Regions from separate parts of the Fictibacillus sp. EA-CB0309 genome, predicted to be linked through region 1. Evidence: riboswitches for the same ligand, from Rfam matches in the RefSeq annotation. Region 1 holds a riboswitch; each other region holds the start of a gene.

Evidence for each region. Region 1 has a riboswitch for S-adenosylmethionine ahead of ACEWFH_RS11385 (bifunctional homocysteine S-methyltransferase/methylenetetrahydrofolate reductase). Riboswitches for the same ligand answer to the same signal wherever they lie in the genome.
Region 2: linked by a shared signal. The riboswitch ahead of ACEWFH_RS18665 (PLP-dependent aspartate aminotransferase family protein) and the one ahead of ACEWFH_RS11385 (bifunctional homocysteine S-methyltransferase/methylenetetrahydrofolate reductase) in region 1 are both predicted to bind S-adenosylmethionine.
Region 3: linked by a shared signal. The riboswitch ahead of ACEWFH_RS03620 (sulfite oxidase-like oxidoreductase) and the one ahead of ACEWFH_RS11385 (bifunctional homocysteine S-methyltransferase/methylenetetrahydrofolate reductase) in region 1 are both predicted to bind S-adenosylmethionine.

The regions. Positions count from the first base shown of each region.
Region 1 is NZ_CP169271.1:2,022,344-2,033,026, forward strand. It holds partial or broken gene ACEWFH_RS11350 (nitrite/sulfite reductase) at 1-57, shown strand, start outside; partial or broken gene ACEWFH_RS11355 (DUF3906 family protein) at 72-292, shown strand; gene cobA (uroporphyrinogen-III C-methyltransferase) at 305-1,090, shown strand; gene ACEWFH_RS11365 (hypothetical protein) at 1,091-1,213, shown strand; gene ACEWFH_RS11370 (sirohydrochlorin chelatase) at 1,204-1,842, shown strand; gene ACEWFH_RS11375 (precorrin-2 dehydrogenase/sirohydrochlorin ferrochelatase family protein) at 1,858-2,025, shown strand; gene ACEWFH_RS11380 (NAD(P)-dependent oxidoreductase) at 2,043-2,495, shown strand; SAM riboswitch class I at 2,497-2,611, shown strand; gene ACEWFH_RS11385 (bifunctional homocysteine S-methyltransferase/methylenetetrahydrofolate reductase) at 2,677-4,527, shown strand; partial or broken gene metH (methionine synthase) at 4,520-7,970, shown strand; gene ACEWFH_RS11395 (iron-containing alcohol dehydrogenase) at 8,118-9,302, shown strand; gene ACEWFH_RS11400 (serine hydrolase) at 9,340-10,149, shown strand; gene ACEWFH_RS11405 (YeeE/YedE family protein) at 10,202-10,683, opposite strand, start outside.
Region 2 is NZ_CP169271.1:3,329,956-3,340,638, forward strand. It holds gene ACEWFH_RS18655 (ABC transporter permease) at 1-813, opposite strand, end outside; gene ACEWFH_RS18660 (aliphatic sulfonate ABC transporter substrate-binding protein) at 856-1,842, opposite strand; partial or broken gene ACEWFH_RS18665 (PLP-dependent aspartate aminotransferase family protein) at 1,887-3,676, opposite strand; SAM riboswitch class I at 3,869-3,984, opposite strand; gene ACEWFH_RS18670 (hypothetical protein) at 4,216-5,277, opposite strand; gene ACEWFH_RS18675 (nitroreductase family protein) at 5,544-6,191, opposite strand; gene ACEWFH_RS18680 (hypothetical protein) at 6,283-6,504, opposite strand; gene ACEWFH_RS18685 (hypothetical protein) at 6,581-7,111, opposite strand; gene ACEWFH_RS18690 (phosphatase PAP2 family protein) at 7,202-7,759, opposite strand; gene ACEWFH_RS18695 (YflT domain-containing protein) at 7,917-8,348, opposite strand; gene corA (magnesium/cobalt transporter CorA) at 8,413-9,366, opposite strand; gene ACEWFH_RS18705 (hypothetical protein) at 9,763-10,296, shown strand; gene ACEWFH_RS18710 (VanW family protein) at 10,328-10,683, opposite strand, start outside.
Region 3 is NZ_CP169271.1:626,272-636,954, forward strand. It holds gene ACEWFH_RS03600 (hypothetical protein) at 1-423, shown strand, start outside; gene ACEWFH_RS03605 (vWA domain-containing protein) at 438-986, shown strand; gene ACEWFH_RS03610 (hypothetical protein) at 1,039-1,230, opposite strand; gene ACEWFH_RS03615 (hypothetical protein) at 1,408-1,698, shown strand; gene ACEWFH_RS03620 (sulfite oxidase-like oxidoreductase) at 1,733-2,401, opposite strand; SAM riboswitch class I at 2,480-2,585, opposite strand; gene ACEWFH_RS03625 (hypothetical protein) at 2,625-2,834, opposite strand; gene ACEWFH_RS03630 (S8 family peptidase) at 2,964-4,142, opposite strand; gene ACEWFH_RS03635 (carboxymuconolactone decarboxylase family protein) at 4,653-4,901, shown strand; gene ACEWFH_RS03640 (VOC family protein) at 4,958-5,329, opposite strand; gene ACEWFH_RS03645 (DUF1648 domain-containing protein) at 5,449-5,946, shown strand; gene ACEWFH_RS03650 (YpzI family protein) at 6,254-6,394, opposite strand; gene ACEWFH_RS03655 (hypothetical protein) at 6,559-7,170, shown strand; gene ACEWFH_RS03660 (DUF2187 domain-containing protein) at 7,231-7,410, opposite strand; gene ACEWFH_RS03665 (DUF2922 domain-containing protein) at 7,765-7,980, opposite strand; gene ACEWFH_RS03670 (DUF1659 domain-containing protein) at 8,023-8,241, opposite strand; gene ACEWFH_RS03675 (hypothetical protein) at 8,422-8,571, shown strand; gene ACEWFH_RS03680 (sigma-70 family RNA polymerase sigma factor) at 8,893-9,393, shown strand; gene ACEWFH_RS03685 (hypothetical protein) at 9,587-10,546, shown strand; gene ACEWFH_RS03690 (hypothetical protein) at 10,543-10,683, shown strand, end outside.

The sequences.
Region 1 (10,683 bases):
CAGCTTCAGAAAGAACTGGACCGAATTGCAGAAGAATTAGAAGAAAAAGTCTCATAAGAAGGGGTCTCTCCATGTATTTATATAGATTTGAAGTAATTTCAAAATCAACGGTTATACCCGTTGTCATAGCCGCTTCAACTGATGAACAGGCTTTTCAGTTAGTTGATATAGAACTTGAGAAGTATTTTTGAAACAGCCTGATGTTGACGAGATCTCTCTTTACGAAAAGAAAAGAATTCGTACAGGCAACGGGTTCGTGCTATATGAACGTGAAACGATATTAAATCCTTAAGGAGTGATGATGATGGGAAAAGTATATCTTGTCGGAGCTGGCCCTGGTGATCCAGGGTTGATAACCGTAAAAGGTCTGCGTTGTATTCAGGAAGCGGATGTCATTTTATATGATCGTTTAGTGAATAAAGAACTGCTCTCTTATGCAAAACCGGACTGCGACTTAATTTATTGCGGTAAACTGCCAAACTACCATTTCATGAAGCAAGAAACGATCAACAGTTTCTTAGTTAAACACGCTCAAAAAGGAAAAGTAGTAACTCGTCTAAAAGGCGGTGATCCCTTCGTGTTTGGAAGAGGTGGAGAAGAAGCAGAAACACTTGCAAAAAGTCGTATTCCGTTTGAGGTGATTCCTGGAATAACATCAGGGATTGCAGCACCAGCTTATGCAGGTATTCCTGTTACACATCGAAATATCGCTTCAAGCTTTGCGGTCGTTACCGGTCATCGTAAAAAAGGGGAAGAAGATGAACTGAAATGGGAGAGTCTAGCGAACGGTATTGATACGTTAGCGATTTATATGGGAGTGGGCAACCTAGGTTATATTTGTAAACAGTTGACGAGACACGGAAAAAGCAAAGAAACACCAGTTGCCCTTGTTCAATGGGGATCATTAGAGAGTCAACGAACCGTTACAGGTACACTCGATACGATTGAGGAAATCGTGGTTAGAGAACAAATTGAGAATCCGAGCATGATCATTGTCGGTGAAGTCGTTCGTCTTCGCAGTGAACTGAAATGGTTTGAACAGCTGAATGATGAACCGAATGAGCTAGCTGCCATAAGCGAGGCTCTGTAAATGAAGGCATTGCTATTTATCTGTCACGGTACAAGACTGGAAAAAGGACTTATAGAAGCGGAAGAATTTGTGAAACTCTGTATGGCACAAGTTGATGTGCCCATTAAAGAGATTTGTTTTTAGAGCTTGCTGAACCCTCTATCGCTCAAGGATTTGAAACATGTATACAAAAAGGAGCAACGAGTATCTCTGTTATTCCTGTGTTTTTATTAAGTGCTAACCATATAAAAGTTGATATTCCAAAAGAACTTCACCACTTGCAAAATAAATATCCAGGAGTTGAAGTGATTTACGGGCGTTCCTTCGGTGTACACGAAGCCATTTCGCATTTGTTGTGGGAGAAGATCACCAAAAGTGCAGTTAGTTTAAGAGAAAATCCCCATATTCTGCTTGTGGGCAGAGGCAGCACCGATCAAGATGTAAAGCGGGACCTAGAGACTATCGCGTCTAACGTTCAAAACCATTACGGGATTCCTAGTATTCAAGCTTGTTTTCTAACTGGTTCAGAACCGAGCTTTGAAGAGGCTCTATGGAATAGTCGCGAGTTATATGACCAAGTTATTGTTGTGCCTTATCTTCTATTTTCAGGGCTATTAATAAACGGGATGAAACTTACGATAAACCGCTATCAGCAACAATCTAAACAAAAAGTAACTCTTTGTGAGACGCTAGGCTACCACTCTATTCTTAAAGATGTTTTACTCACGCGTATCAATGAAACACTTGAAACAAAGAAATATGCATTTTCTTAAAAAGCGAGGAATGCTATGTATCCCATACATGTAAACTTGTCTGGTAAAACGGTCGTTGTAGCAGGCGGTGGTTTGGTAGCTTATCGGAAAATTAAGGATTTTTTGAATGAAGAAGCAAAAATTACTGTAATCAGTCCAACTGTTGTTAACGAGATTCAGGAATGGCATGCAGAAAAAAGCTGATTTGGATTGAAAGAGAAGTGAAACGTGAAGATTTGGAAGAAGTATTTCTAATCATTGCGGCGACCAATTTTAAAGAAGTTAACACTTGGATTGCAGCTCAGGCAAGTTCAAATCAGCTTGTGAATATAGCGGATCAACCACACCTTGGCAATTTTATTGTTCCTAGTGTTGTAAAAAGAGGTAAGCTCATTCTCTCAGTTTCTACCTCTGGAGCTAGTCCCAGTCTATCTAAATCTATAAAAAAAGAACTTCAGCAAAAATACAGTGAAGACTATGAAACTTATTTAGATTTTTTATTTGAATGCAGATCCATCATTAAGAAGGAATATACAGAAAAATATCGAAAAGACTTATTAACAAAGCTAACAGATCGGTCTTTTTTATATGACGTAGAAAAACAACGCTCGTATAAACAGGAATTATTAAAGAAGATAGATCGGAAGTTAGTAAATGAACCCATAAATGAATAGACCCTTATCAAGAGAGGTAGAGGGAGCGGCCCTATGAAACCTCAGCAACCAGCAGCTATAAGCTGAAAAGGTGCTAATTCCTGCGAGTTCATCTGTTGAACTTGTAAAGATAAGAAGACCCCGACGCTTTAAAAAAGTCTTCTTTTATAGAAGGCTTTTTATTTTTATATAGGAGGCTATCATGAGTTTAATCACAGATTTAGAACAAAACAAGATACTGATCGGTGATGGTGCGATGGGAACACTTCTGTATTCGTATGGATCTGACTTTTGTTATGAAGAGTTAAATCTTTCTCAAGAAGAGCAGATCTATAACATCCACCGGGCTTATTTAAATGCAGGCGCTGATATCATTCAAACGAATACGTATGCAGCGAACTATTCGAAACTTGAACGTTACGGACTTCAAGATCACGTAAAAGAGATCAATAAAGCCGCTGTTCAAATTGCTAGAAAAGCCGCTCAAAGTGAATATGTTGTAGGTACGATCGGTGGAATACGCGGCATTAAACCAAATAGCATTTCCCTTGATGAGATCAAACGCAGTTTTCGTGAGCAGCTGTATTGTTTGTTGATGGAGAATGTAGACGGCATTCAATTAGAAACGTATTATGACCTGCAAGAACTAGAAACGGTTTTAGAGATTGCTAGAAAAGAAACATCTCTTCCGATCATTGCTCAAGTGTCATTGCAGGAAGTCGGTTTTATGCAGGACCGCACTCCGATTTCAGATGCTTTGACCCGGCTTGAGAACTTAGGTGCTGATGTCGTGGGATTGAACTGTCGTCTTGGACCGTATCACATGCTGATGACGCTTGAGGAAGTTCCATTACCAAATCGGGCTTATCTTTCAGCGTTTCCTAATGCATCGCTTCCTTCTTATACAGATGGCCGTTTTAAGTATGAAGGGGACGCTGATTATTTTAAAGAATGTGCTCATTTGTTTAGGCAGCAGGGTGTTCGTTTACTAGGCGGATGTTGTGGTACGACGCCTGCTCATATTCGTGCCTTCTCAAGTGAACTTCAAAACGTAGAGCCTGTAACAGAAAAAGAAGTGAAGCAAAGAAAGCGAAAGATTGTCATTCAGTCAGCATCAAAACCGAAATATGTACCATTGAGTGAAGAAGTAAAAACAAAGCAATCTATTATTGTTGAATTAGATCCACCACGTAAGTTAGATACATCACGTTTTATGGAAGGAGCTAAGGCGTTAAAAGAAGCGGGAATCGACGCACTTACCCTCGCTGATAATTCACTTGCTTCACCACGTGTTTGTAACTCTGCATTAGGGTCAATTGTGCAGTCCCAACTTAACCTTCGCCCGCTCGTTCATATTACGTGCCGCGATAGAAATTTAATCGGCCTTCAGTCTCACTTGATGGGACTTCACACGCATGGAATCCATGAAATACTAGCTGTAACTGGAGATCCCGCAAGCGTCGGAGACTTCCCAGGTGCTTCATCTGTTTATGATGTCACCTCTTTCGAACTTATTAAGCTCATCAAACAGTTTAATGAAGGGTTATCACTTTCAGGTAAAGAGCTTGGAGAAAAAACATCCTTTACGGTAGGAGCAGCTTTTAACCCAAACATTCGGTCCATTGATAAAGCAGTTGAGCGGTTAGAGAAAAAGATTGCTTATGGAGCAGATTACTTTATCAGCCAGCCTGTTTTTTCAGAACAAAGACTTATTGAAACGTATGAGGCTACAAAGCACATTGATAAACCGATCTATATTGGGATTATGCCGTTAACTTCTTCCCGAAACGCAGAGTTTCTTCACCATGAAGTTCCAGGAATCAAACTGTCTGATTCTGTGCGTGATCGCATGGGCAAGTATAAAGATGATCCAACACAAGCATGCAAAGAAGGCTTAATGATTGCAAAGTCATTATTAGATACAGCCATGGAACTCTTCAACGGCATCTACCTGATCACGCCATTTATGCGTTACGAACTAACCGTGGAATTAGCACAATATGCACGAGCTAACCATCCATCACTATTAGCCAGGAGGTCACAGAATGCCTAAGTCATCAATAGAAAAGCAGCTGGAATCAAAGATCTTAATCATGGATGGTGCGATGGGAACGATGCTTCAAGAAGCTAATCTCACACCAGAAGATTTTGGCGGTGAGGCATATGACGGTTGTAATGAGTTTTTAAATTTAACGGCACCCCATGTTATTGAATCCATTCATTATAAATATCTTGAGGCAGGCGCTGATATCATTGAAACGAATACATTCGGCGGTACGAATCTTGTACTGGATGAATACGAACTAGGTCATAGAGCTTATGAGATCAATAAGCTTGGAGCGGAAATTGCAAGAAAAGCCGTTGATGCTGTTTCAACAGAACAGTGGCCTCGTTTTGTTGCGGGCTCACTCGGACCGACCACAAAAACGCTCAGTGTTACGGGCGGAACGACATTTGATGCGTTAAGAGATGCTTATGCTGAACAAGCAAGAGGATTGATTGACGGAGGTGCAGATCTTCTCCTTTTAGAGACAAGTCAAGATATGCTCAATGTAAAAGCTGGTTTTTTAGGGATTGAGCAAGCTATTGAACAAACGGGAAAAAGAATCCCACTTATGGTTTCTGGAACGATTGAACCGATGGGAACCACACTTGCGGGTCAGTCGATTGAGGCCTTTTATATTTCGTTGAAGCATATGAACCCGATCGCAGTAGGATTAAACTGTGCGACAGGTCCTGAATTCATGCAAGATCACATGCGTTCCCTATCGAATCTATCCACATCAGCAGTGAGCTGTTATCCGAACGCAGGACTTCCTGATGAAGAAGGAAATTATCATGAAACACCAGAATCACTAGCCGCTAAGCTTTCCGGTTTTGCAGGAAAAGGGTGGCTAAATATCGTTGGTGGCTGCTGTGGAACGACACCTGCTCATATTGAAGCACTATCAACAGTTATGAAGAACTATCCACCACGTCACCTGCAAGTAAACGAAATTCATATGGTCTCTGGAATTGAACCTTTTATATATGATGATCCAACGTTAAGACCGATCATGGTAGGAGAAAGAACGAATGTTATCGGTTCACGAAAATTCAAACGGTTGATTGCTGAGGGGAAGTTTGAAGAAGCGGCTGAAATTGCCAGAGCCCAAGTGAAAGGCGGTGCGCATGTACTCGACGTTTGTTTAGCTGACCCTGACCGTGATGAATTAAGCGACATGGAGAAGTTCATGAAAGAAGCGGTTAAGAAAGTGAAAATCCCATTTGTCATCGACTCTACAGATGAGGATGTGTTAGAACTCGCATTAAAATATTCACAAGGTAAAGCCATCATCAATTCTATTAATTTAGAAGACGGTGAAGAACGGTTTGAAAAGGTGATCCCGCTTCTTCATAAATATGGAGCGGCAGTTGTTGTCGGAACAATCGATGAAACAGGTATGGGTGTATCTGCAGAGCGAAAATTGGAAATTGCTAAGAGATCGTATGACCTTTTAGTGGATAAATATAACGTTTCACCTTCAGACATCATATTCGATCCACTCGTATTCCCTGTTGGAACTGGTGATGAACAGTATATCGGATCCGCAAATGCAACGGTTGAAGGGATACGATTAATTAAGAAACATTTTCCAAAGTGCTTAACTATCCTTGGTGTCAGTAACGTATCTTTTGGTTTGCCACCAGTCGGTCGTGAAGTATTAAATGCTGTATACCTATATCATTGCACACAAGCGGGACTCGATTATGCCATCGTAAATACAGAAAAGCTAGAACGTTTTGCCTCCATTGCACCGGAAGAGATTGAAATGGCAGAAAACCTATTATTTCGTACAACAGAGAAAGCTTTATCTATTTTTACAGACTTCTATAGAGGAAAGAAGAAAGAAACCAAATCAAAGCTGCCTGATATGACATTAGAAGAGCGGCTTCAATATTACATTTTAGAAGGTACAAAAGAGGGTTGATTCCTGATTTAGAGATTGCTTTAAAACAATACGCTACACCTCTAACTATCATTAATGGACCATTAATGGATGGCATGAAAGAAGTGGGCAGACTTTTTAACGATAATCAGTTAATCGTTGCAGAAGTCCTTCAAAGTGCAGAGGTAATGAAAGCCTCTGTTGCCTTTTTGGAGCCATTCATGGAAACGAATGATGAGTCTGCATCAAAGGGAAAAGTTCTACTCGCAACCGTTAAAGGTGACGTGCATGATATCGGTAAAAACCTGGTAGACATCATATTAAGCAACAATGGATTTAAAGTAGTCGATTTAGGCATTAAAGTAACGTCGCAAGAATTGATTGAAGCGATTAGAAAAGAACAACCTAACATTATAGGTCTCTCCGGATTGCTTGTAAAATCAGCTCAGCAGATGGTCTTAACCGCAAATGACATGCGTGAAGCGAACATCTCCACCCCTATATTAGTCGGTGGTGCGGCATTATCCAGAAAGTTCACCGATACGAAGATTTCTAAGGAATACGAAGGAATGGTTCTTTACGCGAAAGATGCGATGGAAGGACTTTCACTCGCTAACCAAATTCAAACGCCTGAAGATTATGACATACTGGCTGTTGAACTTAAGGAAAGGAAAAAAAGGGTAGTGCTTGATGCAGGGAGTCATGAAGGCTCTTCGTCAGTTGCAACAGCCGTAAGGGTCCGGTCGAAAGTTTCTCAGACCGCTCCAGTTTTCGTTCCAAAAGATACAAAAAGGCACATTTTAAGAAATTACTCAATATCCCATATACAGCCTTACATCAATTTACAAATGCTTTTAGGGCATCATCTAGGGATTAAAGGGAAAATTTCTCGACTGCTTCAAGAGAAAGATGAGAAAACACTTCAAATCAAAGCAGTTGTTGACGGGCTGTTGGCGGAAGCGAAGGAAAAGAATTTAATTACGCCTTCAGCACTGTATCAATTCTTTCCAGCGCAAAGTGACGGTGACAGTGTACTCATTTATGACCCTATCGATCAACAAAGGATTATCGAGACATTTGATTTTCCTAGACAAAACAAAGAGCCATATCTTTGTATAGCGGACTACTTAAAATCAAAAGACAGCGGGGAAATGGATTACGTCGGTTTCTTTTCTGTAACAGCTGGAACCGGGATTCGGGAGCTAGCTGCAGAACTAAAAAAGAAGGCCGTTTTCTAGAAAGCCACGCTCTCCAAGCATTAGCTTTAGAAACAGCAGAAGGCTTTGCTGAACTTGTTCACCAACAGATGCGAGATCGCTGGGGCTTTCCAGATTCAGTAGACTTTACAATGAGAGAACGCTTTTCAGCACGTTACCAAGGACAGCGTTTCTCCTTTGGGTATCCAGCTTGCCCAGAACTTGAAGATCAGCAAAAGCTATTTAAGCTAATTCAGCCTGAAGATATCGGTATCCAGTTAACAGATGGCTGCATGATGGAGCCAGAAGCTTCTGTATCTGCTATCGTGTTTGCCCATCCAGAAGCAAGGTATTTTAATGTATTGAGTTGATCAATAGCACCTGAAATAAGGTGCTATTTTTATTATCGAATTAATGTTTATCTAAGTAGATTTTAAAATTTTCATATAATTAAGACAGTTTAGTTTGATTGCATACATTTTTCTATTATGATGAAAAAAGAGGGAGGAGTTATGTTCATGAAAAACATCGAATTTAATCTGCCGACCATCATTCGAGCTGGAAACGGTGAATTTAAAAGAGCAGGGATCCACTTGAAAAATGTCTTAGAAGGAAAACGAATCTTTATTGTAACAGACCCCGGTATTGAGCAAACTGGGTTTGTAAAACAAGCTATTCAAATGTTAGAACACCAAGGTTTTGAAATCAGAACGTTTAATAAAGTGCGACCAAATCCGCGGGATATCGATTGTAAATTGGGTGGTGAAGACGCAAGAGATTTTCGTGCCGATGCCATATTGGCAATAGGCGGAGGATCAGTTATTGATTCAGCGAAGGCAATAGCAATCTTACAATGCCTAGGTGGTGAGCCGCAGGATTACGCTGGGCGTGATAACGTACCTAAAAAAGTAACTCCTATCATTGTTGTTCCGACTACTGCTGGAACAGGTGCAGAAGTAACCCGTTCATCAGTAATAACGGATACGGCAAAAAAGATTAAATTCACGATCAAGGACGTCAATATCGCACCAGTATTAGCGATTGTGGACCCTGAACTTACCTACGGACTACCCGCTCATTTAACTGCATCCACAGGAATGGATGCGTTAGTACATGCAGTAGAAGCTTTTACTTGTAAACTGTCGAATCCTATTTCAGACGGTCTTGCATTACAAGCAATGAAACATATATACCCTTATTTAAGAACAGCCGTAAATAATGGGAATGATCAAGAAGCCCGATACAACTTAATGGTCGGTTCAACAATTGCAGGCATGGCTTTTTCTCATGCTGATGTAGCATCCGTTCATTGCATGGCTGAAGCAATCGGTGGATTATATGATACTCCACATGGGGTCGCGAATTCCATGTTCTTGCCATACATCGTTGAATACAATGCAGTGACGAATCTAGAAAAACACGCAACAATCGCAAGGACACTAGGAATTGCTTCTCCAAATGATCCTGATGAGGATGCATCCGCACTTCTCGTAAAAGAAATGAAGCAACTGGCAGAAGACCTATCCATTCCAAAGTTCTCCTCATTACCAGAAGTGAACGAGACCGATTTCGATTATCTTGCTGAGTCCTCATTCTTGAATGGCTCTACACCAAGCAATGCTAGGGAAATAACAAAAGAAGATTACCTGGAAATATTTAAGATTGCTTACTCAAAGAAACATAGTGGAATAAGCCTTGATTAATAGATCTGCCTTATAGAATGAAAGAAGGTAAGCGGGGATGCTTAAACAAAACGAACAAGCTTTACTAAAATTGATTTATTCTGTAGAAGGAACATATGGCGTTTCGATCTATCATTTTGAAACGAAAGAATGCTTTGAATCTCATTCAGATGTGCTTTTTTACTCAGCTAGCATTATTAAGGTGCCAATTATGGCTGCTGTATTTGCTCATGCTGCAGAAGGGAAATGTTCATTATCTGATAAAATTCCGGTGAGGGAAGAAGACATTGTGCCTGGGGATGGTATCATAAAGCATTTGTCACCTGGTATGGAATGGATCATTCATGATTTAATCGTATTAATGATTATTGAAAGTGACAATACAGCTACTAATGTTTTGATTGATTTGGTAGGTATAGATCAGATTAATACATACATGAAAGAATGGGGATTTGACCAAAGTCACCTACATCACAAACTGCAAATTAAAGCTGCTAGAGAACCAGGAAAGATGAATGTCATAACCGCTCATGAAATTAATGAATTTTTAAAGAAAATAGCAATTGGGTCTGTGGTTTCTTTATATTCGTGTAAAAAGATGATTGATATTTTAAAACAGCAGAAGTTGAATGATTTGCTGCCAAGTCTGCTTCCTGAGACAGAAGGTGTAATCGGAATGATTCCGAATTGGGAAATTGCGCACAAAACAGGATATGTACCAGGGATCGAGCATAATGTAGGGCTGCTTTATTTTCCTGGTCAAACTTATGCTGTTTCTGTTCTCAGTAAAAATGTGTCTAAACGTTCTGAGCCAAGGCGTATTATGGGTGAGATAGGGCAATTGTTGTATCAAGTTTCCTCAAAATAAAAAACGATAAAAAAGCTAATGGCTGTAAATAACGGCCATTAGCTTTTATTTGTTAACAAACTGAATCTGTAGATTTTGGATTTTTTAATCCGAACATTGGTCGAACGAACAGAGCTAGATACGTACCTAACATAGCCATAACTGCCCATACCCAGCCGTGAAGACTAAATGAAGCAATTCCACTAAAGTAAGCACCGATGTTGCAGCCAAATGCTAAGCGAGCACCATAGCCCATCATTAATCCACCAATTATAGAAGCGCCAGCAATACCAGGTTTGATCTTTCCAGGTTTAAACGTTCCTTGGAAGGAAGCTGAAATAAATGCGCCAAGCATAATACCGAAGTTCATTACGCTTGTTCCATCTGCAAGGACACTTTTTGTAAGAGCTTCACCATTCTTGCCATCGAAATAACCCCAAGTAGATACGTCAACACCAGTTGCCATCATGGCTTTACCGCCCCATAGTGCAAACGCTGATGTGATACCCCATGGACTTCCTTTAACCGCTAATGTTAATGCATTTAATAATGCGA
Region 2 (10,683 bases), 1.3 Mb from region 1:
GTTTATGCTGTCTTGCCATTTTAACGAACGATATTCAATCCATTTTAATAACCCATCTGTACCTTTTCCAAGTATGGCAAACAGCAGGATGCTCGCAATAACCGTGTCCGGTGAATAGGTGTTCTGACCGACAACAAGCAGATAGCCTAAGCCTTCACTTGCTCCCATCAGTTCTGCTGCTACTACAAACATCCAGCCTAGCCCTAGTCCGCTTCGCATACCTGTAATGAATGATGGCAATGCAGCTGGTAAAATAATGCGCTTCGTTAACTGAAATGGTGTTAGTTGATAAATTCTTCCTACCTCAATCAGCTTGCGGTCAACGCCTTGAATGCCTGAGACGATATTCAAATACACTGGGAAGAACACACCAACTGCAATCAATGAAATCTTTGAAGGTTCTCCAATCCCCATCCATAAAATGAACAGAGGCACCCACGCAAGCGATGGAATAGAACGGAATGCTTGGAACAATGGATCTAAAAGCTGTTCAGCCGATTTGGCGTAACCAACGATCGCTCCAATCACTACTGCTGCTACTGTACCAATTGTGAAACCTAGAAAGACACGAGTCAATGTGATGGACACGTGACCAAAAAGAGAACCATCTCTATACATGCTAGTTATTTTCTCTAAGATAACACTCGGTGCCGGAAGCAGGTGTGGTGCAAGAAATCCTGCTCTAGCGGCAATCTCCCAAGCAATGAGAAGGATGACCGGCAGAATGGACCCAAGAACAAACCCACTGCCAATCTTAAATAATCCTTTTGAAGAAGAGAGCTTTTGAGGGAAGCTCTCTGTCCCACTTTCCATTTTTGTGTTTCCGAAATCATCGACACTTCCTCCTCTCACTCTTTATTTATTGATTACTTTTTCTGCATATTTAGGGTTAATCAGTTCACTTACAAGCTTTTTGATGTCAGTATCTTTTTTGACAATCTCTTCTGCCTGGAGAACTTCGCCTGCAGCCGATATAGCTTTTTCGTGCTGTGATCCTGGAACAGGTTCCGAGAAGTTGTTTCGTTGGAGTTGTTTTTTTGCGACATCTTCTTTAATTCCCGCCTCTTCAGATAAAAGTTTTGCTGCTTCTTCCGGATTTTCAAGTGTCCATTTTCTTGCTTTTTCATAAAGTTCAATCACTTGCTCTACTTGTTTCGGATGGTTCTTAGCAAATTCAGATCGTACGTTTAATGTTCCATACGTGTTGAAATCCGGATTGCGGTAGATGTACTGTGCACCAGATTCTACTTCTGTTCTAGCCATATGCGGATCTAATCCAGCCCAAGCATCCACTTGCCCTTTTAGTAAGGCGTTGGCACCGTCTGCGTGCTGCAGATTTACGATTTGTACGTCTTTTGCAGAAAGGCCAGCATCTGCAAGTGCCCGCAGTAAGAAGATGTGTGGGTCTGTTCCGAACGTAGCCGCTACCTTTTTCCCTTTAAGGTCTTTCACATCTTTAATTGGTGAACCATCCTTAGCAACAAGAGCCGTCCATTCAGGCTGTGAATAGATGTAAACCGATTCGATCGGAGCTCCTTTGTCTTTTGCGATAAGTGCAGCAGCACCAGCAGTGGACCCGAAATCAACACTATCGGAATTCAGGAACTCAAGCGCTTTGTTGCTTCCCTGGCTCTGTACCCATTCCACTTCGATGCCTTCTTTTTTAAACGTCTCTTTTGCCCAGCCAAACTTCTTCAGTGCTAAGCTTGTTGGCGAATAGAATGCGTAATCCAATCTGATCTTCTCGGGTTTTTCCCCTTCTTTTGCTGAGCTTGAACATCCAGCTAACACCAATGCGCCAGCAATACCTAGACCGAGCGCTACCTTTTTCCAAATCTTCATAGTATGTTTCCCTCCACTTTTTTATCTCTTTAATTTTTATCTCTTTATAATTCACAAGCGTATGTTGCGATCGTTCCTCTAAGACGCTGTGCTTCTTTATACGTACAGCGGTTATGAACCACATCAATTCCAGCTTCTTTCGCAATCCTTGCCGCTTCTGGTGAAATGACGCCTTCTTGAAGCCAGAACACTTTCGGCTGAGTAATAGCCGCTTCTTTCGCCAGTTCAACCGCTGCTTCAGGACTTCTAAACACTTGAACAACGTCGATTGGAAACGGAATGGACTTCAGATCTGGATATGCTTTTTCATCAAGCACTTCCGTTTCTCTTGGGTTAACAGGAACGACCTTATATCCGAGGCGCTGCATTTTTCTTGCAAGTCTGTGACTTGGCCTTGCTGGATTTGAACTTAGCCCTACGATAGCAAGTGTCTTAGGGCGCTGAATTTCTTGACCGTTTTCTACCGCTTTATAAAGTGATGATTGCAATGCCCAGCGAATGACCCCTTCATCATTAATCGTGATCTCTGTTTTGTCAGAACCGATGCCCGTTGCGACTTGAATGGCGCGATCAAGATCATTCGTTAGATCTTTCACCGATTCAAGTCCGATCGATAAGCGAATGAGTTCTTCTGTTACGCCTGTTGCAAGCAACTCTTCACCGCTTAGCTGCTGGTGTGTTGTTGAAGCCGGATGGATAATTAATGATTTTGCATCTCCCACGTTTGCAACATGTGACCAAAGTGAGATGTTGTTGATTACTTTGCGTCCGGCATCGCGTCCGCCTTTGATTCCAAAGTTTACGATCGACCCGAAGCCGTTGCTTAAGTACTTTTTTGCCAGTTCATGACTTCGGTGAGATGTTAACCCCGGATAGGACACCCAATCGACTGCTGGATGTTTTTCAAGATAGTCAGCAACTTCCTGCGCATTTTTTGTATGTTTTTCTACTCTTAAGTGCAAAGTCTCTAAACCTTGTAAAAGAAGGAACGCATTATGCGGGCTTAAGCAAGCTCCAAAATCTCGTAATAGCTGTACGCGCAGTTTCGTTGCAAATGCCAATGTTCCAAAATCATTTGCATATCGGAGTCCGTTATAGCTTCTGTCAGGCTCCGTGAATCCCGGATACTTTTCTGAGTTCCAATTAAAACGTCCTCCGTCAACCACCACTCCACCGATTGCCGTTCCGTGTCCGCCGATCCATTTTGTAGCTGAATGGATGACGATATCCGCTCCCCAGCTTAAGGGCTTTGTTACATATGGTGTTGCGAAAGTGTTATCAATTAGAAGCGGCACTCCGTTTTCATGTGCGATGTCCGCTACTGCTTCAATATCTAGTACATTCAGGCTCGGGTTTCCGATTGTTTCAGCGAAAAAAGCTTTCGTGTTTGGTGTAACCGCCTTTCTAAAATTCTCTGGATCCTCAGCGTCAACGAATTTTACGTTGATTCCGTATTTCGGAAGAGTAGTAGAAAATAAGTTGTATGTTCCGCCATACAGATTTGTAGCAGCAACGATCTCATCACCAGCATGTGCGATATTCAGAATGGCAAGTGCGATAGCTGACATGCCTGATGAAGTAGCTACCGCTGCTACACCGTCTTCTAGGAGGGCTACTCTTTTTCAAACACATCTACTGTCGGGTTTCCAATTCGGCTGTAAATGTTGCCTGGCTCATCGAGTGCGAATAAACTTTGTGCGTGATCGGTATCTGAAAAAACATATGAAGTAGTTTGATAGACTGGCACCGCTCGCGATCCAGTCGTCGGATCAGGCGCTTGCCCTCCGTGTAAAAGCAATGTTTCAATATCGTATCCGTCAAAAGATTTAGTCATGTTAACCTCTCCTTGTTTTTGTAAAATTAAGTTGGTAAAACGTATAGGAAAACTAGGGATAAAGATTAGAACTCTTCCCTTGTTTCGTATGCAATTTTTAAAATGAAAATGGATTGCGGTGTGAAGTTTTATGTTGAAGAAAAATAAGGGGAAAAAGAAAAACCCCTTCCTAAGAAGAGGGTTTTGGTCCTCCTCTTATCTTTCAGATCAAAAACGATCTGTAGGAATTGGCACCTTTCCAAACCAAATGTGGTTTGTTGGTTGCCGGGCTTCATCGGGCCTAGTCCCTCCGCCTCTCTGGATAAGAGATAATTAAATTATGTTTAACACATTACCGTGCTGATGTTTGTTTTGTTCTTGAATAGGATTATAGAGTATTACGTTTTAAAAAGTCAACCGTTTTTTGAAAAATCATAAAAGTAATACAAAAGACTTAGCGGCTTAGTGTTCAACTGTCAGCTTTGAATTAAGATTATGCCCATGCTATGCAGCTTATGCCAATTTCGTTCCACTTTTTTCATCTGTCCATTTAAATCCATCTATTTTTTCACTAGTACTGGTATTCGGTTGGCGATCGCATCTTTTTCTCCGTACCTAATTTTCTGTTCAGCCGTTAATTCACCAGACTGCAGCAGATCCCAGTGCGATGCAGCTAAACTTGTTAGCTGAATAAACTCTTCTTGTTTCACACGCTGTTTTACGATGAGATCTCCATTAGAATATCCTTCTAAAAACCCATCTGCCATCCTATGCAATCTGTCTTCAAAACGATCAAACTCATGTTTGGCATAGCGCGGTGTATTAAAAAACGTCGGGAACAGTGTTCGGTAGTTATTTAGAAAGTTGCCTGCTAATGAATCCCCGCTATATAGAATCGGCACTGGATCGATCAGACTTACTCTGCCGTCTATGTGAAGCAATATATTTTCAGGTGATGTATCTTGGTTTGTAAATGTAATGGTTTGCTCATCAATCTCTCTGTTCTTTAAGCAATCTTGAAGATAAACTAGAGCTGTTGGACGTATGGAACCATCATAAGAATCTATAAATCTATTAAAATCATTCACATATTCATCGTTCTCTTCTTTCATAAACTCAGAAACATCTGACTGCAGTTTCCCCTCAATCGTTTTGCCGTTCCATGATAGATAACCAAACCCTTTTAAACCATGTTGAACAGCATTCAAATTTCTGAAGAACTCACCTAATTCCGCGCCTACTTGAAACGCTTCTACAACCGTAAAGTTATCTAGTTTGATTGCCTTTCCTCCATATGACTCAACTGTAAACGTTTTGTCTTTTTCTACATGGTAATTGAAGAATTCTGGACAGATTCCTGGTTTAACTGAGTTAGCCAGTTTGTAGTAAGCTTTTGTTCCAGCATACTCTGCGTAAGAAGCCGCTTCATCAAACTCAATTTTTCTGCCATATGCTTCCGCTTTAGGAAATCGAACGACTACTGGGTCACCTGTACGCAACTGAATGAGATAAGCATAATGCCAAGCCCCTTCGCCTAAGTATTGGAATTGCGTTGGATCTTTAAGCTCTCCCAGTCCGCTTTTTTGCAGAGCATAGTCAATTAAGTCAAATGTCTCTTTCATAAGATGTTCCTCTTTCTATTCTGAAAAATACGTTTTATGAAACACATATTCGGTATCTGTCGAAAAGAATCCTTTTTTCTATTGAAAATTTGTAGGTCTGAAGTCACAGGGAGATGAATGAGGGGCAAGGTACAGAGGTTTGAATTTGAGGGGTTAAGGCGCTCGTATTTTTCATATGGCGCTCGTCCAGCGTGCTTTGACAGCCGCTGGACGAGCTATATTTCCATAAAATCCTTCTTATAGGACCATTGAAAGTCGTTTCTTGATTAATCTACGTATGTTACGATCTCTTCTACTGCTTTTCGTGCCAATTTTTTGGGCTGATCTTGTGGGTGACCTAGTGAAATGACCATATTAATCTGCTTCTCAGATGAAATATCCAAATACTCGCGAATCGCATCTTGAGCTAATAACACAGGACCTGTCATCGGACAAGAACCAAGACCGCGCGCATGTGCGGCTAGCATTAAGTTTTGGATCGCTAGACAGCTGCTCTTAATCCCTTCTTCTTCCCAAACTGATTCTTCCGCAAGCTCGATCGGGTCAAAGATTTTTTCACGGAATTTCGATTCGTAAGGAGTAGCTAAACAGATGATTAACACAGGAGCTCCTGAGAATGCAGTGGCATATGGACCGAACGAACGAGTCAGCAATTTCGCTTCCTTCGTCTTGCCGTTCCCTTCCGCTCTGGCTGCCAGCTTATGAATAGCATCCCACGTCATCTCTTCAATTTTTTTCACTTTATCTTTGTTGCGAATTACGATAAATTCCCATGTTTGTGAGTTTGTATCACTCGGCGCATAGCGAGCGCAATCCATGATCTCATAAATATCTTCTTGAGCTACTGATTCATCCGTAAACTTGCGAACACTTCTTCTTCCATGCACGATTTCTTTAAAATCCTCGTATTTCATGATTGTCTCCTCTGACTCAATGAATGGTATTAACTCCTTGTATTATACAAAAGATTGGAACTCTCTTCAAAACACATAAAAAAACAGCGCTCTATTTTACACTGTTTTCTGTATCCATCTCTTTTTTCGTTTTTATTCTTAAACCAATCAGTGTAAGAGAGATTCCCAATATAATACTGACAATAGTAATTGGAAAGATATTTAGACTCTCTCTTTGGGCATTTAATTTCCCGACGTACGCTTCGAGCAAATATGTACTGATCAGAACAATTATTCCAGCTGTAATCAAACCTGCTTTTACATATGGTTTCATTGTAAAACCACCTTTTCCCTTTTACATTTAGCTTATTCTAGGAAAAAGACAGAATACCTTTTATCTACAAAACTAATCAAGAGACCTCATTTACTTTGGCAAGATTCATTTGCTCCTCTACAAACGAACGAAGTTTATCCTCTTCTTTTTTCTTGATCACGAACTCCACGTATTTGTCACCCGTATGAAAGCGAACCAACCCCCAGCTAGGGTAGCCAGGGTTATCGGCTTGAAGCCCTGTTATCCACTCTACAGAATCAATCTGTTTCCAGTTGTGAAATTTTGTCGCGGATACAACACCTTTTTTACCGATCGCACCTCGCAACATTTGTGTGAAATATAGAAGAATAAGTATAACGATTAAGCAAATCATTAAAATATTTACAGGCATCGAGAGCTTCAGAAAACTAAAGCCTTGCGTTACAAGAATGATAATGATGATTTCATTTGTCCAAAAATTCTTGTGCCTATATTCTCCGCTAAATGACAGCCCATAAACAGGAACAGCTCTTTTTTTATCTTTAAAATTTTTAAAGAGGTAATAACATGCAATGCTGATTACCAATAAAATTAATATAGCAAATAAAACATCTAATACAGTTCCCATCTAAAACACCCCGCATTTCATATACCAGTATAAACGACAAGAATTGGAAAAAGTTTCATAAAAACATAAAAAAAAGACGCTTAAAAATGCTTAGCGTCTAACAAATAATCGGTATGCTTTTATAAAGGCAAGATTGAAAAACACACCTCCTGCTAATCCTGCAATAACATCCAGCATATAATGAATACCCAGTTTCACCCTGCTTACTCCTATCATTATGATAAACACAATATAGCCCGCCACTAACTTAATGTTCTTAGATAAACCGGATAAACTGAGCAGCAAGCTATAAAATGCAGCTGCATTCATGGCATGAGCACTCGGATAACCATATGTACTTGCTTCGACTTTTCTTTCCCATTCAGGAGGCCTTCTTTTAAACAACTGTTTAAGCAAGGTGTTAAACAGTCTGATTCCGATTATATTAAAAAGGATGAACTTGCTCTTATCACGATCACCCGTATTTTTATAGCTAAAAAACAAGATTGTTCCCAATGGAATCGTAAAAAAACCTGATCCAAGCCTAGTGAAAAACAGCATGAAGGGATTTGGAAAAAATTTCGAATCATAAATGGACCGGCTGCACCTTTCATCAAGCGGACGGTATGGATCTTGATTTCTCACAATCGTTAAAACGATAAAAATCATCCCTGTAATCAATAAAACAAGAGTGGATGAAGAAGAAGTTTTCGTTTTTTCATGTCATTCCATCACCTTCGTTATATGTACTGACATTATTTTTTCTAGGGAACCTGTTTCTATACGAAAAAGACACCTCACAAAAGGTGCCTTTTTCTAAATCAAATTATTTTCGCTCTACCATTACGAGAATCTTTCCGTCCTGCAAATCTTGCATGTAGCGTTCTGCATCATCTTTTGTCACGTCCATGTTTAGAAGGATTTCTTTCATATCCTTTTCACCGTCATCAAACATTGATGCAAAAGGTCCAGCCGCAAGAAGTGGTCCAACACCAGGAACCCCAATGCCTGGAACGGCAATGCCGCCTCCAATCCCGGTTAAAAAGCCAGCAATCGTTCCATAAGTGGCGTTATCCACGTCATCATCCATAACTCTTTCTTCTTTAACATGCGTTTCGTCAGCAACACTATCTACCATTTCATCGTCTTTGGCAACAATTGAAATTTCGGATGGATGATAGCCTTTTTCAACAAGTGCTTTGATCGCACCAACTGCTTCTTCTTCTCTTGTGTATGTACCGATAATATCTTTTTTCATTTGGTTTCCCTCCAAACGCTTCTTTACAAGTAGGTTCCCCTGTTGATCACATTTTAAACAGCCGTTAATCCTGTTCGAACCATCCTTTTTTCTTAAACCAAATTGACATAACGATACCTAATAAAACCATAAAGCCAAGTACGTAAAAGTATCCATTTTCAGTTTGAAGTTCGGGCATGTTCACAAAGTTCATTCCGTATAAACCCGCAATAAACGTTAATGGCATGAAGATGGTCGTAATCACTGTTAAAGTTTTCATGATATTGTTCATACGGTACGAGTTTAACGAAATATAATTATCCCGAATATCTGATGTCATCTCTCGAGCTGATGTCATCATGTCTGTTAGTCTTAATAGATGATCGTAAATATCATGAAAGTAAGATCTTTCATCCGCATCCAAACCCACTCGTTTTGACTCAAGCATTCGGTATAAAAGCTCACGCATAGGTACAACAGTTTTCCGTAGCGTCAGCAAATCTCCTCTAATGTCAAAGATCTGATTGATCAGTTTTGGCGCTTCATCATCTTCATTGCTCTCAATGGAAATTACGCGCTCTTCTAACTCATGCATGATTGGAAAATACATATCGACTAGTTTATCCATCAGCTTATGTACGAGTTCATTTTTCCCTAGTTCTGGTGGAACAGTCTCTAATCCTTTTAAATAATTCCACACAAAATCAATCTCTGGAACGCTCGTTTTATGAAAGGTTACAACACTGTTTTTGGTTGTAAAGATATCAACTTCTGTCGCTTCAAGTGTCTTTTGATCCAAAGCATGAACAACATAAAACAAGTGGTCTTCATAAAATTCTATCTTAGGCCGCTGCAAGGCATTTACACAGTCCTCTACTGCAAGTGGATGAAAGTCAAAAAACGAGCGAAGAAGGTTTGTTTCACCTTTAGTAGGACTGTCAAAATCCACCCAGAACCAATCCGGCTGAATCTCATTCAATTGCCTAAATGGCGGATTAATGATTACTTTTTGATCAATGATAGCTATCGTTCGAATCATGAGCAGACCTTCTCTCTCTTTCTCTTTTTATTATCATTTCCATAATCTCTTTAACTTTTTTCAGGTATTTGAAACATTTTACTTGTTGATTTACAGCATTTATCTACAATAAGCGAAGAGCTTTACTTTTTCAATATGAAACAGTACGAGTACTATTTAAATTTAAACTTCACGATTCCCTTTTTCTGTTAAAATAACATTATAGAATGAATCTGGGGAGATAACGATGAAAAAGATAATGATTATAGCATGTAGCTGTATCGCGTTTCTCGTTTCGGGTGTGTCTGTTTACAGTTATATGAACGAAAAAATCGTTACGCGGCGGTAACTGTTGTTCCCGAACAGCGTGATGACCTACCGCTTTATAAAGGATTAGAATTTCAAGAACATAACTATTTGATAAAAGGTAATCACTGGTATGACGTTTACGAATTTTATAAAAAGCAAATGCCTCTTCATGGCTGGAAACTTGTTCATAAACAAGGAATCATAGAAGATTGGGGCGGGTTTATGATGAGTTGGGAAAAGGATGGTAAAGAACTGCATATTGGTGGGGGATGGAATCCTTATGAAAATTCAACAGAAGTTAGGTTTGATCTGAGACCTATCGTTCGAAGCACAAATTGGATTGATTCCGTACCTGGCAGCATTTGTGTTTATGCTAATAAAGAAGCGGATCGTTGCAGCAAAATATCCGATAGAAACAAGATTGAGCAGTTTGTGAAATGGGTTAACGATGAAGCTATTGACAAAGAAGATGCTCCCCTTCAAAAGGATTATGCGATTGTCGAAGTAAACGGAGAAAAAATTGAAATTCATTATGACCCTGAACTCCCCTCTTTTACATTAAAATCTGCTGATGGCCGTAAACAACTCAAACCAGAGCTCTTATTGGAACTTTTGGGAGTAACCGATTTGAAAACAAAATAAAACCTTGGCCACCGTTTTGGCCAAGGTTTTTTCATGCTTCTTTTTGACTGGATTCTAAGAGTGGTTCATACATCATGATCGCATGGTTTTCTGTTACATATTCATCATCTATCTGCTGCTTTTGCCGATTGAACACTTTGCGATGAATTAGATTGTGCCTGAGATAACCACCCCAATAAGCAGGCGTGATCCAATGTTCTTTTTCGTACACTTTGTAGGTTTGGAGTGGTTCTAGCTCCGTGCGCCACTCCCCCACTAGATGAGTATCCGTTAGGTAAAGGTGAAGCTGGTAGTTCTTATCGGTCGTGTTTTTAATCTGCAGATCCAAATAATTATAAGCACACGTTGCTCCGCTGCCGAACGGCTGCGTTCGCTTTGAATCTGGAA
Region 3 (10,683 bases), 1.4 Mb from region 1:
GATGCGGTGTTCGGATCAGTCCAAACGAGCGCGCAAAGAACGGACAACAACGACTTCAACACCCAAAACGAACATGAAGCAGAAACAGACAACAACCAATCTGGTTCAGATTCTGCCAATCACTTCCCATACGGCGAAGTTAACAAAAACGTAACCGAGCATTTCGTTCCAGCAAAACCGGCGTCACCAGACGAAGTCGCTCAATACGAAACCTACAACCAAGAAATCGCGCCATTCGTCTCACAGCTCAAGCAAAACTTCCTAAAAACAATGGAGCACAAGCGAACAGCACCGAGAGATGATCTGCACTTCGGGAGACTAGGGAAGAAGCTTACAAGACTTGCGACCGATAAGAACCCAAGACTTTTCCGAAAAAGCAAGAGTCTCAGCATGAACTCGACACAACGTTCACGCTGCTCGTAGACTGTTCAGCGTCCATGTTTAACAAGATGGAAGAGACGCAAAAAGGGATTGTTCTTTTTCACGAAACATTAAAAGCACTCAGAATCCCTCATTCCGTTGTCGGTTTTTGGGAAGATGCAGCTGATGCTACATCCAACGACCAACCCAACTACTTTCATGAAGTGATTTCTTACAGAAATTCGCTTCATCAGTCAGGATCATCGATCATACAGCTCGAGCCGCAAGAAGACAATCGTGATGGCTACGCGATCCGCCGTATGGGTGAGGAGCTCGCAAAACGGCCAGAGCAGCAAAAGGTCCTGCTCGTTTTCTCAGACGGTGAGCCAGCCGCCTTCGATTACGAATCGCACGGTGTACTTGATACGCACGAAGCGGTTACTCGAACGCGCAAACTCGGAATCGAAACGATCGGCATGTTCATCGCGAACGGAGAAATAACGGAGGAAGAAGAGAAGCTAATGCAGAACATTTACGGACCGCAAAACGTAGTCGTGCCAAGCGCGGCTGAACTTGTTGACTACCTCATGCCCGTATTGCGCAAACTGCTTTTCAAATCTTTATAAAAACGCCAAAACGCCCAGGACAACAGATCCCAGGCGTTTTTTTATGTATGTATTAATACTCCAGCAGCTTCAGCCAAGCGAAAATCACGCCAACAAACCCCGTGTAGCTAAAGATCCTGACAGACCATTCTGGTAAGGCTGTTCGAAGCAGGCTTGAGAATATGCCGACCACTATAAAAGCAGCAAGCAAAATATAAATTGAAATGATATCAAACGGAATACGCAAAGACAGCCAGTGTTCCATCGCCAAACCCCCTAGTATGGATAATATCGGTCAAAATGCCTATACATTAAGAAAGAAAATCCTTGAAAACAAAAATTCGTACCCAAAATCCAGCATTCTAAGGAGTTAACATCGGGCACCGGAACTAGGGCAAACGCATATTGTATTGTAGATATCAGGGTGTAAGGAGTGAAGAGTTTGAACCAGCGTGTAGTAGACGTTATTTTAGCAGAAGCAGAAGAACAATACTTAGCGAACAATAAAGACGGTGCAACGTTTGCAGCCGAACTCGCCTTGCTCGCATCAACGCTCGTAACTGCCGGGGACTTCCTGGCAACATTCAGCGCTGCCATCGCACTCAAACAAATCTACATCGATCAAGCACAAGCTCAAAAAGACCAGCAAGAACAAGAAGCGCAGATGAAAGACATCCAAGATCAGCTGACTGCACTCAAAAACGAAATCAAAATGCTTAGGGGAAAAAGGTAAAAGCACTTTTCCCCTTAACTATTTTCCCGAAGGATCAATCATACTCTTTCTTCTTCCACTCATCCTCAGGCATCTCAAACTCATCGCTCGAGAAACGCTCCTCCTTAAACGGATCACCGTACATATGAAAGCCATTCTGCTCCCAAAAACCAGGCTGATCTTCCGCTAAAAACTCAAACTTTCGGATCCACTTTGCGCTTTTCCAAAAATAAAGATGAGGAACCACAAGGCGAAGCGGGAATCCGTGCTTGTCTGTTAGCGGTTTGCCGTCAAATGAGTGTGCGAGCAGCACGTCATCATGCAGCAGATCTTCAAGCGGTACATTCGTTGTATAATCATAATCCGCGTGGACCATTACGTACTTCGCTTTTGGATCCACATCAATGTGCTTCAGAAAATCTGTAAACTTGACGCCTTCAAACGCATTGTCGAATCTCGACCATCTTGTTACACAATGAATGTCGCGTACGACCGTGGTTTGTGGCATCTTCATGATGTCTTCAAAAGTAAATTCGACATGTTTCCCAACGAGTCCTTCTACAGAGAACGACCATTTTTTCATGTCATAAACAGGCACGTCACCTTCGTGTAAAATTGGAAACCGCTCCGTAACCACTTGTCCAGGCGGCAGCCTGCCTTCAAGCTTTTCATCAACTTCTGGAACGCGCATCTTCTTAATGCGATCCGCTTTATTAAGACTCATAAATCTCAGCATCCTCTCTAACAAACTAAAAAACGCCCTCTTTTAAATAAAAAGAGGACGAATGATTCCGTACACATCCTCTTATCTTTCAGTTTAAAAACTGTTAGATGTAGCACCGTGCCTAAAGAATAGGTGGTTGCCGGGCTTCATAGGGCTAATTCCCTCCGCCTGCTCGAAATAAGAGACCGAATAAATCGGCTAAAACGTATTAAAGTTACACTTATTATGACATAGGAGCATAAAAAATCAATGACATTTCCTTGGATATTCCAAGATACAACACAACGATTCCGAAAATGGCGGTGCTGATCAAGAAGAAGTAAACGATTTTTTCTTCCGCTTCCTTTTCGCTCTGTCTTTTTTCCGCTTCAGTCGATTCGCCCTTACCAGAACCTTGCGACGTTCTTTTCTTTTGTTTACCAAAACCAAACATAGGATTACCCTCCGCTCTTCACACGTTTCCTGTTAACAGTTTTTCATGTAAAAGCGAATTTTAAACAAAAAACCCCTAGAAGTCTTATTAAAAAAGACTCCTAGAGGCTATGAAACCACTTCTCACATATTATTGCTGAACGGCTTTTGCTGCATTCACTCGGCCGTTTTGGAACAGCGTGCCCGTGCCTGTTACAGGATCAGCTGTATCTTCAAGTGCTGCACGAATTTGTGAAGCGTTCTTACCTTGAGCAGCCAGAAGTCCAGCTACACCTGCAACAACGGGTGATGCCATGGACGTTCCTGAGAAACTCGCATACTGGTTGTTTGGTGTTGTCGAATAGATATCCACGCCAGGTGCCGCAATATCAACCCACGTACCAAAGTTAGAGAAAGAAGCTTTTTGATCGTTTTGATCCGTAGCGGCAACCGCGATCGCGTTCGAATAGTAAGCAGGATAGCTAGGAAGTAAGACCCCAGAGTTACCAGCAGCAGCGATTACGAGCGATCCTTTGCTAGATGCATAGTTCACCGCATCTTCAAGAGTTTGCGTACCAACAGATCCACCGAGACTTAAGTTGATAACTTGCGCGCCTTGATCAGCCGCATAACGGATACCTTGTGCTACATCATCCAGTGAACCACTGCCTTCTGCGTCTAACACGCGAACAGCTAGAATTGAAGCTTTAGGAGCCAGCCCTGCGATACCAACACCGTTATTCGTGTTCGCAGCTGCGATACCTGCAACGTGAGTACCATGTTCGTTCTCATCGATCGGATCGTTGTCATCATCAACGAAGTCAGCACCCTTTATTACTTTTCCAGCTAGATCCGGGTGATTGTAGTCAACGCCGGTATCGATTACAGCGATTTTTACAGATGACGAACTTTGCGTTGTGTCCCAAGCTTGCTCGGCACCAACTTTTTGAGGAGCGTATTGTTGCTTATATGCAGGGTCGTTCGGAACATAACTCGCATGGAACGTAGCGTTCGGCTCAGCGTATTCCACGGATTCTAAACTCTCATATTTCTTTACTGCATCTGCCACATTGCCATCGACTTTTACAACGGTAAAGTCTTTCGTCACATCCACAACTTTACCACCAAACTTTGAAACACTATTTTCAACAGAGCTTGCAGCTGAAACAGAATCCTTGAAGTGTACGATAATTTCCTGTGATGCAGCTTCCTGTTTAGCTGAAGGTGTAAAAGAAGCTTCCTTCACTCCTGACTCAGCAGCTGAAGCTGGAAGAGCCAAAGAGACGACTAGTGGTACAGATGCGGCAAATGCCACGAAACGCTTTAACATAAAAATCACTCCTCAGATGTATTTACCAAGCAGACTTGGCTTTGGTTGGTAAGGAATTCAACAGCATTTTACAAAACCCTTTATTGTTATCCGAAAATAATGATAACTTACTACAATGCTGTCGAAGGTGAGACTTTTTATCTATGGTTAAAGCGTAACATGTGAAACTATTTTATTATCTTAAGATAGAGTTACGATAGTAAACATTACATAACAAAACTGTAAAGGAAACATAAAGACGTGAGCTGAAACAGAATGATGTAAACTTTTGGAGAAGCCATGTAAGCTAAAAATGAATAATGAAATTTGAGGAGGAGGATAAAAAATGGCACGTTTACCCGAAGTGAATGTTGAGGGAACACCGTTTAAAAAAGCACTTGCCAATGCGCCAGAATTCTTGATGCTTTTCAGCAAATGGACAAGGCACTGAACAACATCCTAGAGCCAGAACTCATGGAAATGCTCCGCTTGCGAGCGGCCTCAAACAACGGCTGCGATTACTGACAAAGCATGGACTACGGGACTCTGGACGAGTCCGCTCGACAAACAGCGATGAAACAAGGAAACGCTGAACTGTCAGACCGCCAGCGGCTAGCTTTAGAACTCGCCGACCACATCATGGCGTATCACGGCCAGCTGCCAGATGAACTTTACAACCGGTTAACACAACATTTTACCCGCGAAGAAATCATTGCGCTCTTTTTCCAGATCGGAAGTAAAAACGGAGCAAACTGGTTTATTATCGCGATGGGAATTTAAAATAAATAAGTAATTAGAAAACGTCCAGATCAGCTTCATCTGGACGTTTTTATGTATTATCTATGTTGATCCACAAGAATAGGGTTGCCATCAGGATCCTCTATTGTAAAACTAGCCGGTCCTGCGCTCGTTTCGTCAGCTTCCGTCAGCAATTTTATTCCTTCTTCCTTAAGGTGTTTTTGAAGGTCTCGGATATCCGTAAAGTGATCGAGGTTTTTGGCATCTTGATCCCAACCCGGATTAAAAGTGAGAATGTTCTTTTCAAACATGCCTTGAAACAGACCAATAATGGTACTTTGATTCTTCATGATCAGCCAGTTTTGAGTAATGTCCCCGCCTAATGCTTCAAATCCTAAGTTTTCATAAAATGCTTTTGACTTGTGAATATCTTTTACACTTAAACTTACAGAGAATGCGCCTAGTTTCATAAGTCCTCCTCAGGAAAAATAAGATACCTCAACTATAATTGTGAATTTCCGCAAACACAATATGGACGAAACTTTAACTGGAAAAAAACGTATTAGTGAAGTAGAGGAGGTTGTAAACGATGTATGAAAGTCGACCAAAATTTAAAATTCCTAAGACATTACTTGAAAACTTTTTAGACATAGCTACGATTTCTCTCTTTATTGCGGCTGTAGGAAGCTTAATGATGCAATGGTCTTCCATTCCAGACACCGTGCCGACTCATTATAACGCAGCGGGTGAACCAGACGGCTGGGGAAGTAAAAACAATCTTTGGATTCTGTTCGTCATTGGATTAATGACATGGATTTTACTTACCATCGTAGAAAAATTTCCGCACATCTACAATTATTTCAATCTCACCGAGGAAAACGCAGAGCGACAGTACAAAAACGCACGCCTTATGCTAAATATCATTAAAAATGAAATGCTATTGTTCTTCGTTTATATGAGCTGGGTGAGTGCAGGAGTGGCAAAAGGGGTTCAAGAGGGACTAGGCGTGTGGATTTTACCGATCTTTATCATCGGAATCACCGCAACAATTGCTCTTTTCATTGTTAGATCCATAAAATTGAAGTGAAGTAAGGGGGATGAACTCAATTTTATTGAGGGAATGCCTCTTTTTTATTATGTAGAGGAAATGGTGTCTTTATGAAATGGACATATTGTAGTAATGTCCATTTCAAGCGGTAGCGCAAAATTTTATACGAGGTAATTAAGAATATATCAGTATATAAGCTCCATAATTACGAGGTAAATCTTGATAATTCCGTGTATAAATTTTTTATCCGATTTTCGACAAAAACCACACGACAGCGACACAAAAATGACCCACAAAGGTCAAATTCCACCTTCATGAGCCACTCACATTGCTATCCATTTAATTTTTACTGATCCTGATGATTACGAGCACGTGCTTCATCAGGACTTTCCATCTTAGCAGCGCCTGAATACTTCAAGTCTTGGTCACGGTCAGATTCAACGCGTCCAGACTCTCTCAATTTCTTCTCTTGTCTGTCTTTTCCCATTCTAATAACCTCCAATCTAAACTCATTTTTCTTAGTATGGTAACTACATCCGACTTTTATGTAAAATGACTGCTTTATACCTGAACTGCCCACCCGAACGTTTATCTTTTATAGAAAAGGGAATCCCCTTACTACGAAAAAAATTATTTGAGGGAGGACTCAAAATGGCACAAAGTGTAAACACTAGAAACGGATACGAAAGCGGCTTATACCAAGAAAATACGTATGGAACGGTACAAACGGAACAAATCGCAAACCCGCAAAACAGCAAGCTTTTAAAAGGAATTATAATCGGCGGGATCATTGGCGGAGCATTAGCCTTAATCGATTACAATACGCGCACAAAAGTGAGAAACACAGCAGTAGGATTGAAGGACAGCTCCAGTAAGGTACTAACAGAGGTAAGAGAAAACCCGACAGAAGTGAAGGATCAGATGATCACCCAGTTCAAAACAGCAACGAACACGCTGAAAGATGCGATTAATGATGCGCAAGTGCTGTATCAGCGCCTCAATAAAGACGTGTTCGGAAACATCAACACGTTAAAAGAAATCTCAAGCGATGTTCTCTCCACTGCAAAAGAAACAAAAGGGGAGCTCGGGAGCATCAGCACAAAACTAAAAGAAGCGGGAACCGAACTAACGGAGAATCCGATCGGAAAGGATAATCTGCAAGATTATTCTTCTGCATCGAATCAAACAGGTTATACCACTGAAAACGATCAAAATGTGGTTTCAGTAGGTGTCACTTCTCAAAATAACCGAAAAAATTTATAAGGAAAGAAAAAACAGCGCTCTGCCGTTAAAGCAGAGGGCTGTTTTCATGTATATATGGATTTAGCTGTTTACCACTTGTCGAATATCATTGAGTCGAACAACTTGCTTTGCATCTTCAAAATGCTCGGTATAATTTTCTGTTACGGAAAAGTCCACAACAGCGGTGTTGGTCAACAATGAAGTAATTTCTCCTTTTAAGCCGTCGAACGTTTCAATAATGTCACCGATTTTAAATTCCATGCCTTTTCCTCCAACTGTTTTTATGTTTGTACTATTTTACCATAATTGTGACTATATTTCCTTTTATTTATAAAAAATTCTATTTGTTAAGCATTATATCGAAAACACAAAATCATTACCATTAAAGCGCTTTAATTAAACGCTTCCAAAATCATGTAATATAGCCAATAATTCAACCGATATATAAGTTATCCAGAGGTTATCCACATTAAGCGCTTTAAAAATTCCTCGTCAAATGTAACTATCCACTTATTTATCCACATTATCAACATTATCCACAGGTAAAGCAAAACCGCCTCCTAAACCAATGGGTCTGAAGACGGTTTTTTACGGTCGCTATTTACTCGTTAAAACTTAAAGGTTGATCTCGCTCACTTCACGGTCAACGATACGCGCACCTTTTTTGCTCGTATAGTTACCGCCAGATGAAGTGAAAATGTTTTGGGCGATTACCGTGTCCATCGCTGCGTTTACAGCTGCAGGATCAACCGGTTCGATCGGTGCATCCAGGCGGATGGTTACCGTTTTGTTTTCTTGGTTTAAAAACTGCAATTCAAGCACTTTGGCCATTGAAATCCCTCCTTTCCTCTATATTTTCCTCGCGACTACTTCTTAAGAGTGAATCGCGAAGGAATCATTACGCTTAATCATCACAAGTGGATAAACTTGAAGCCCTGTTAACGCGTTTGCTACTGCTAACAGTTGGTCAGGGGTTGCGGAAGTCTTCACGTTAGCGAAGTTTTTGTACTTCACCACCGGTTTAAAGTCTGCATCCAAACCTCCGTCAAGCTCTAAACGCATCGCGGAATCAATCAAAGCTGCTGTTGCCATGTGCCTCACCTCCTTTCACATCATAAATTCCAGAAAGAAGTGGAAAGGAGCCATGAGGATATAAATTATTTAAGAAGGTCTTTTGTTAAGGCTTTGTTTTAAAGAAGTCTCTTTTAAAAAGAGCGTTGCTTTTAAGAATTGAGTTCTTTCACTTCATTGTTAAGTTGATTGAAGTGTAAGATGCGAGACTCCTCGAAAATGAAATTCGCATTTTCTTCGTGCGATGTGTCGCTGCCGAAGCCTTCCTTGTCCTGCGGGACAGGCGGGCAGGTGAGACACTTAAAAGTGAAACGCCCAAGTGTGGCTCACCGCCTGCCCCGCGGAAAGTGAAGCATCTGAAACGGAAATCAACTACTTACAACATCAGTGAATAACTACAGCACTTATTCACAATCCCCTCTGATTTACTCAAAAACACCACCTGATTTTTACGAAATTAAGCATTTCACACAAAAAATATATCGATTTTCGTAATTTGACACCCATTCTGTGGATAACTTTTCAAAAGTTTCCTGCAACTTTTGTCTTTTTGCATCTTTTTTGAGTCAACTTTTAAAGAGTGACACTTTGTTTTCCAAAACCACTCCAATCTATAGTGAGGGTACCGCGGAATTCCCAGAATGTGCGCACATTCCACAAGGATGTATTCCCATGAAAAACATGCCCTTTGAAGAAGTAGCTGCCATGTTTGACCCTCTTATCAAGTCACAGATCAAGCGGTATCACCTTACCGCACTTTTTGATCAATACTATCAAGCTGGTTTACTCGGACTCTGGAAAGCTTACAAAACGTATGACCCTGAAAAAGGGCAGTTCTCTTCGTATGCGTTCCTTCTTGTTCGAGGACGTATTTTACAAGAATTAAGAAAAGAAGTGACGCGGCTTGAAAGAGAGGTAAGCCACGATCCGCATGAGTCGCTCACGTTTCAGCATCTGACTCATCAAGACAGCATCCCATATCTAGAGGACGAAACGCTGAATCTATACTTGATGCATCTTACCGAAAATCAGCAGCGGTGGGTCATTCAGCGCGTTTTCCATATGAAAAGTGAGTCTGAAATTGCGGAACAGTTTAACGTCACGATCTACGCGGTGAAATCTTGGAGAAAGGCGGCTATTAAGAAGCTTCGTACAGTTTTAAATACCCAATAAAATCAAACTTTCTTACTATGTGATTTGATGGATATAATTCTAGAATTAGGGTATAGTAGAAAACTGTGGGCGAAAAATTCCTTTTTACCCATAAAAGCCACTAGAGAAAGAAGCTACTATTTTTTTAGAATAACAGTGTAATAAGTTGGTAGGACAAAGCTTATATATTTATTAAGAGGGGGACAACCAAACGATGGAAACACAAGTTAATCAGAGTACTGGAAACAAGAAACGACCGTTGATTATTGGGCTTGCGATTATTGCAGTGCTTGCGATCGGAGCTACGGCTTATGCCATGTTCATTGACCTATCTCCGCGTGAATTGTACTTAAAGTCGGAACTAAACACATTTAAAGCCCTAAACGAATCTTTTGAAGACAGCTTTGGAGATGCGCTGGCTCTTTCAGAAAAGCAAATGGACGAAGCCTATAAGTCCGAAGCGCGTGTAGGTGTAGAGATGGATCCGTCCATGTTTGGAGCAGGAGGAATGGAAGCGGCGATGATCGGCTCCATTTTATCAAACAGCGAAATTAAAATGACGACACAGCATGACCCTAAAAAAGAAGAAGGTTCTGCAGATGTTGCGTTAACGATAAACAACGCAGACCTTGTAAAAGCTGAGTTTTATCAAAACAACAAGCAGACGGCGCTAAGTGTTCCTGCTGCTTACGACAAGCACGTATACTTCCCAAACAGTCAGTTTGGCGACGTAATGCGTAAGTTCGATCCTGCGTACCAAGGCATGGAGAAGCTAGAAAACTTCTTTAAAGCAATCGATGGCGACGTGAGTGAAGAAGCACGTGACGAAGCGTTCCAAGAGTTTGCGAAAGTGTATGCGGACAGCGTTAAAGACGAAAACGTAACGATGAAGGACGATGTTGATTTTAAAGGGGAGAAGCTTCGCGAACTAACAGTTTCTCTATCTGAAAAAGAAACAAAAACAATGCTAGTGAACTTTATCGAAAAGGTTGAAGAAGATGACGAGATCTTAGATGCAATCGCTGAACAGTCAGCATTGCAAGGCGGACTTCAAACAGGCATGATGGCTCCGACAGGCAGCATGAGCAAAGAAGACGCGAAGAAAGAACTGAAGAAAGTTTTAGCAGATGCAAAAAAGCAATCAATGATGATCTGCAAATCCCTGGCGGCATGAAGCAAGTTGTAATCATTGATGGAGATGATAAAGTGGTAAGCCGTGACCTTTCTATGAAAATCGGTGCTAACGGCGAAGAAGCTGTTCCGATGAACTACAAATCTGAAAGCTGGACGAAGGGCGACGTAACGAACTCT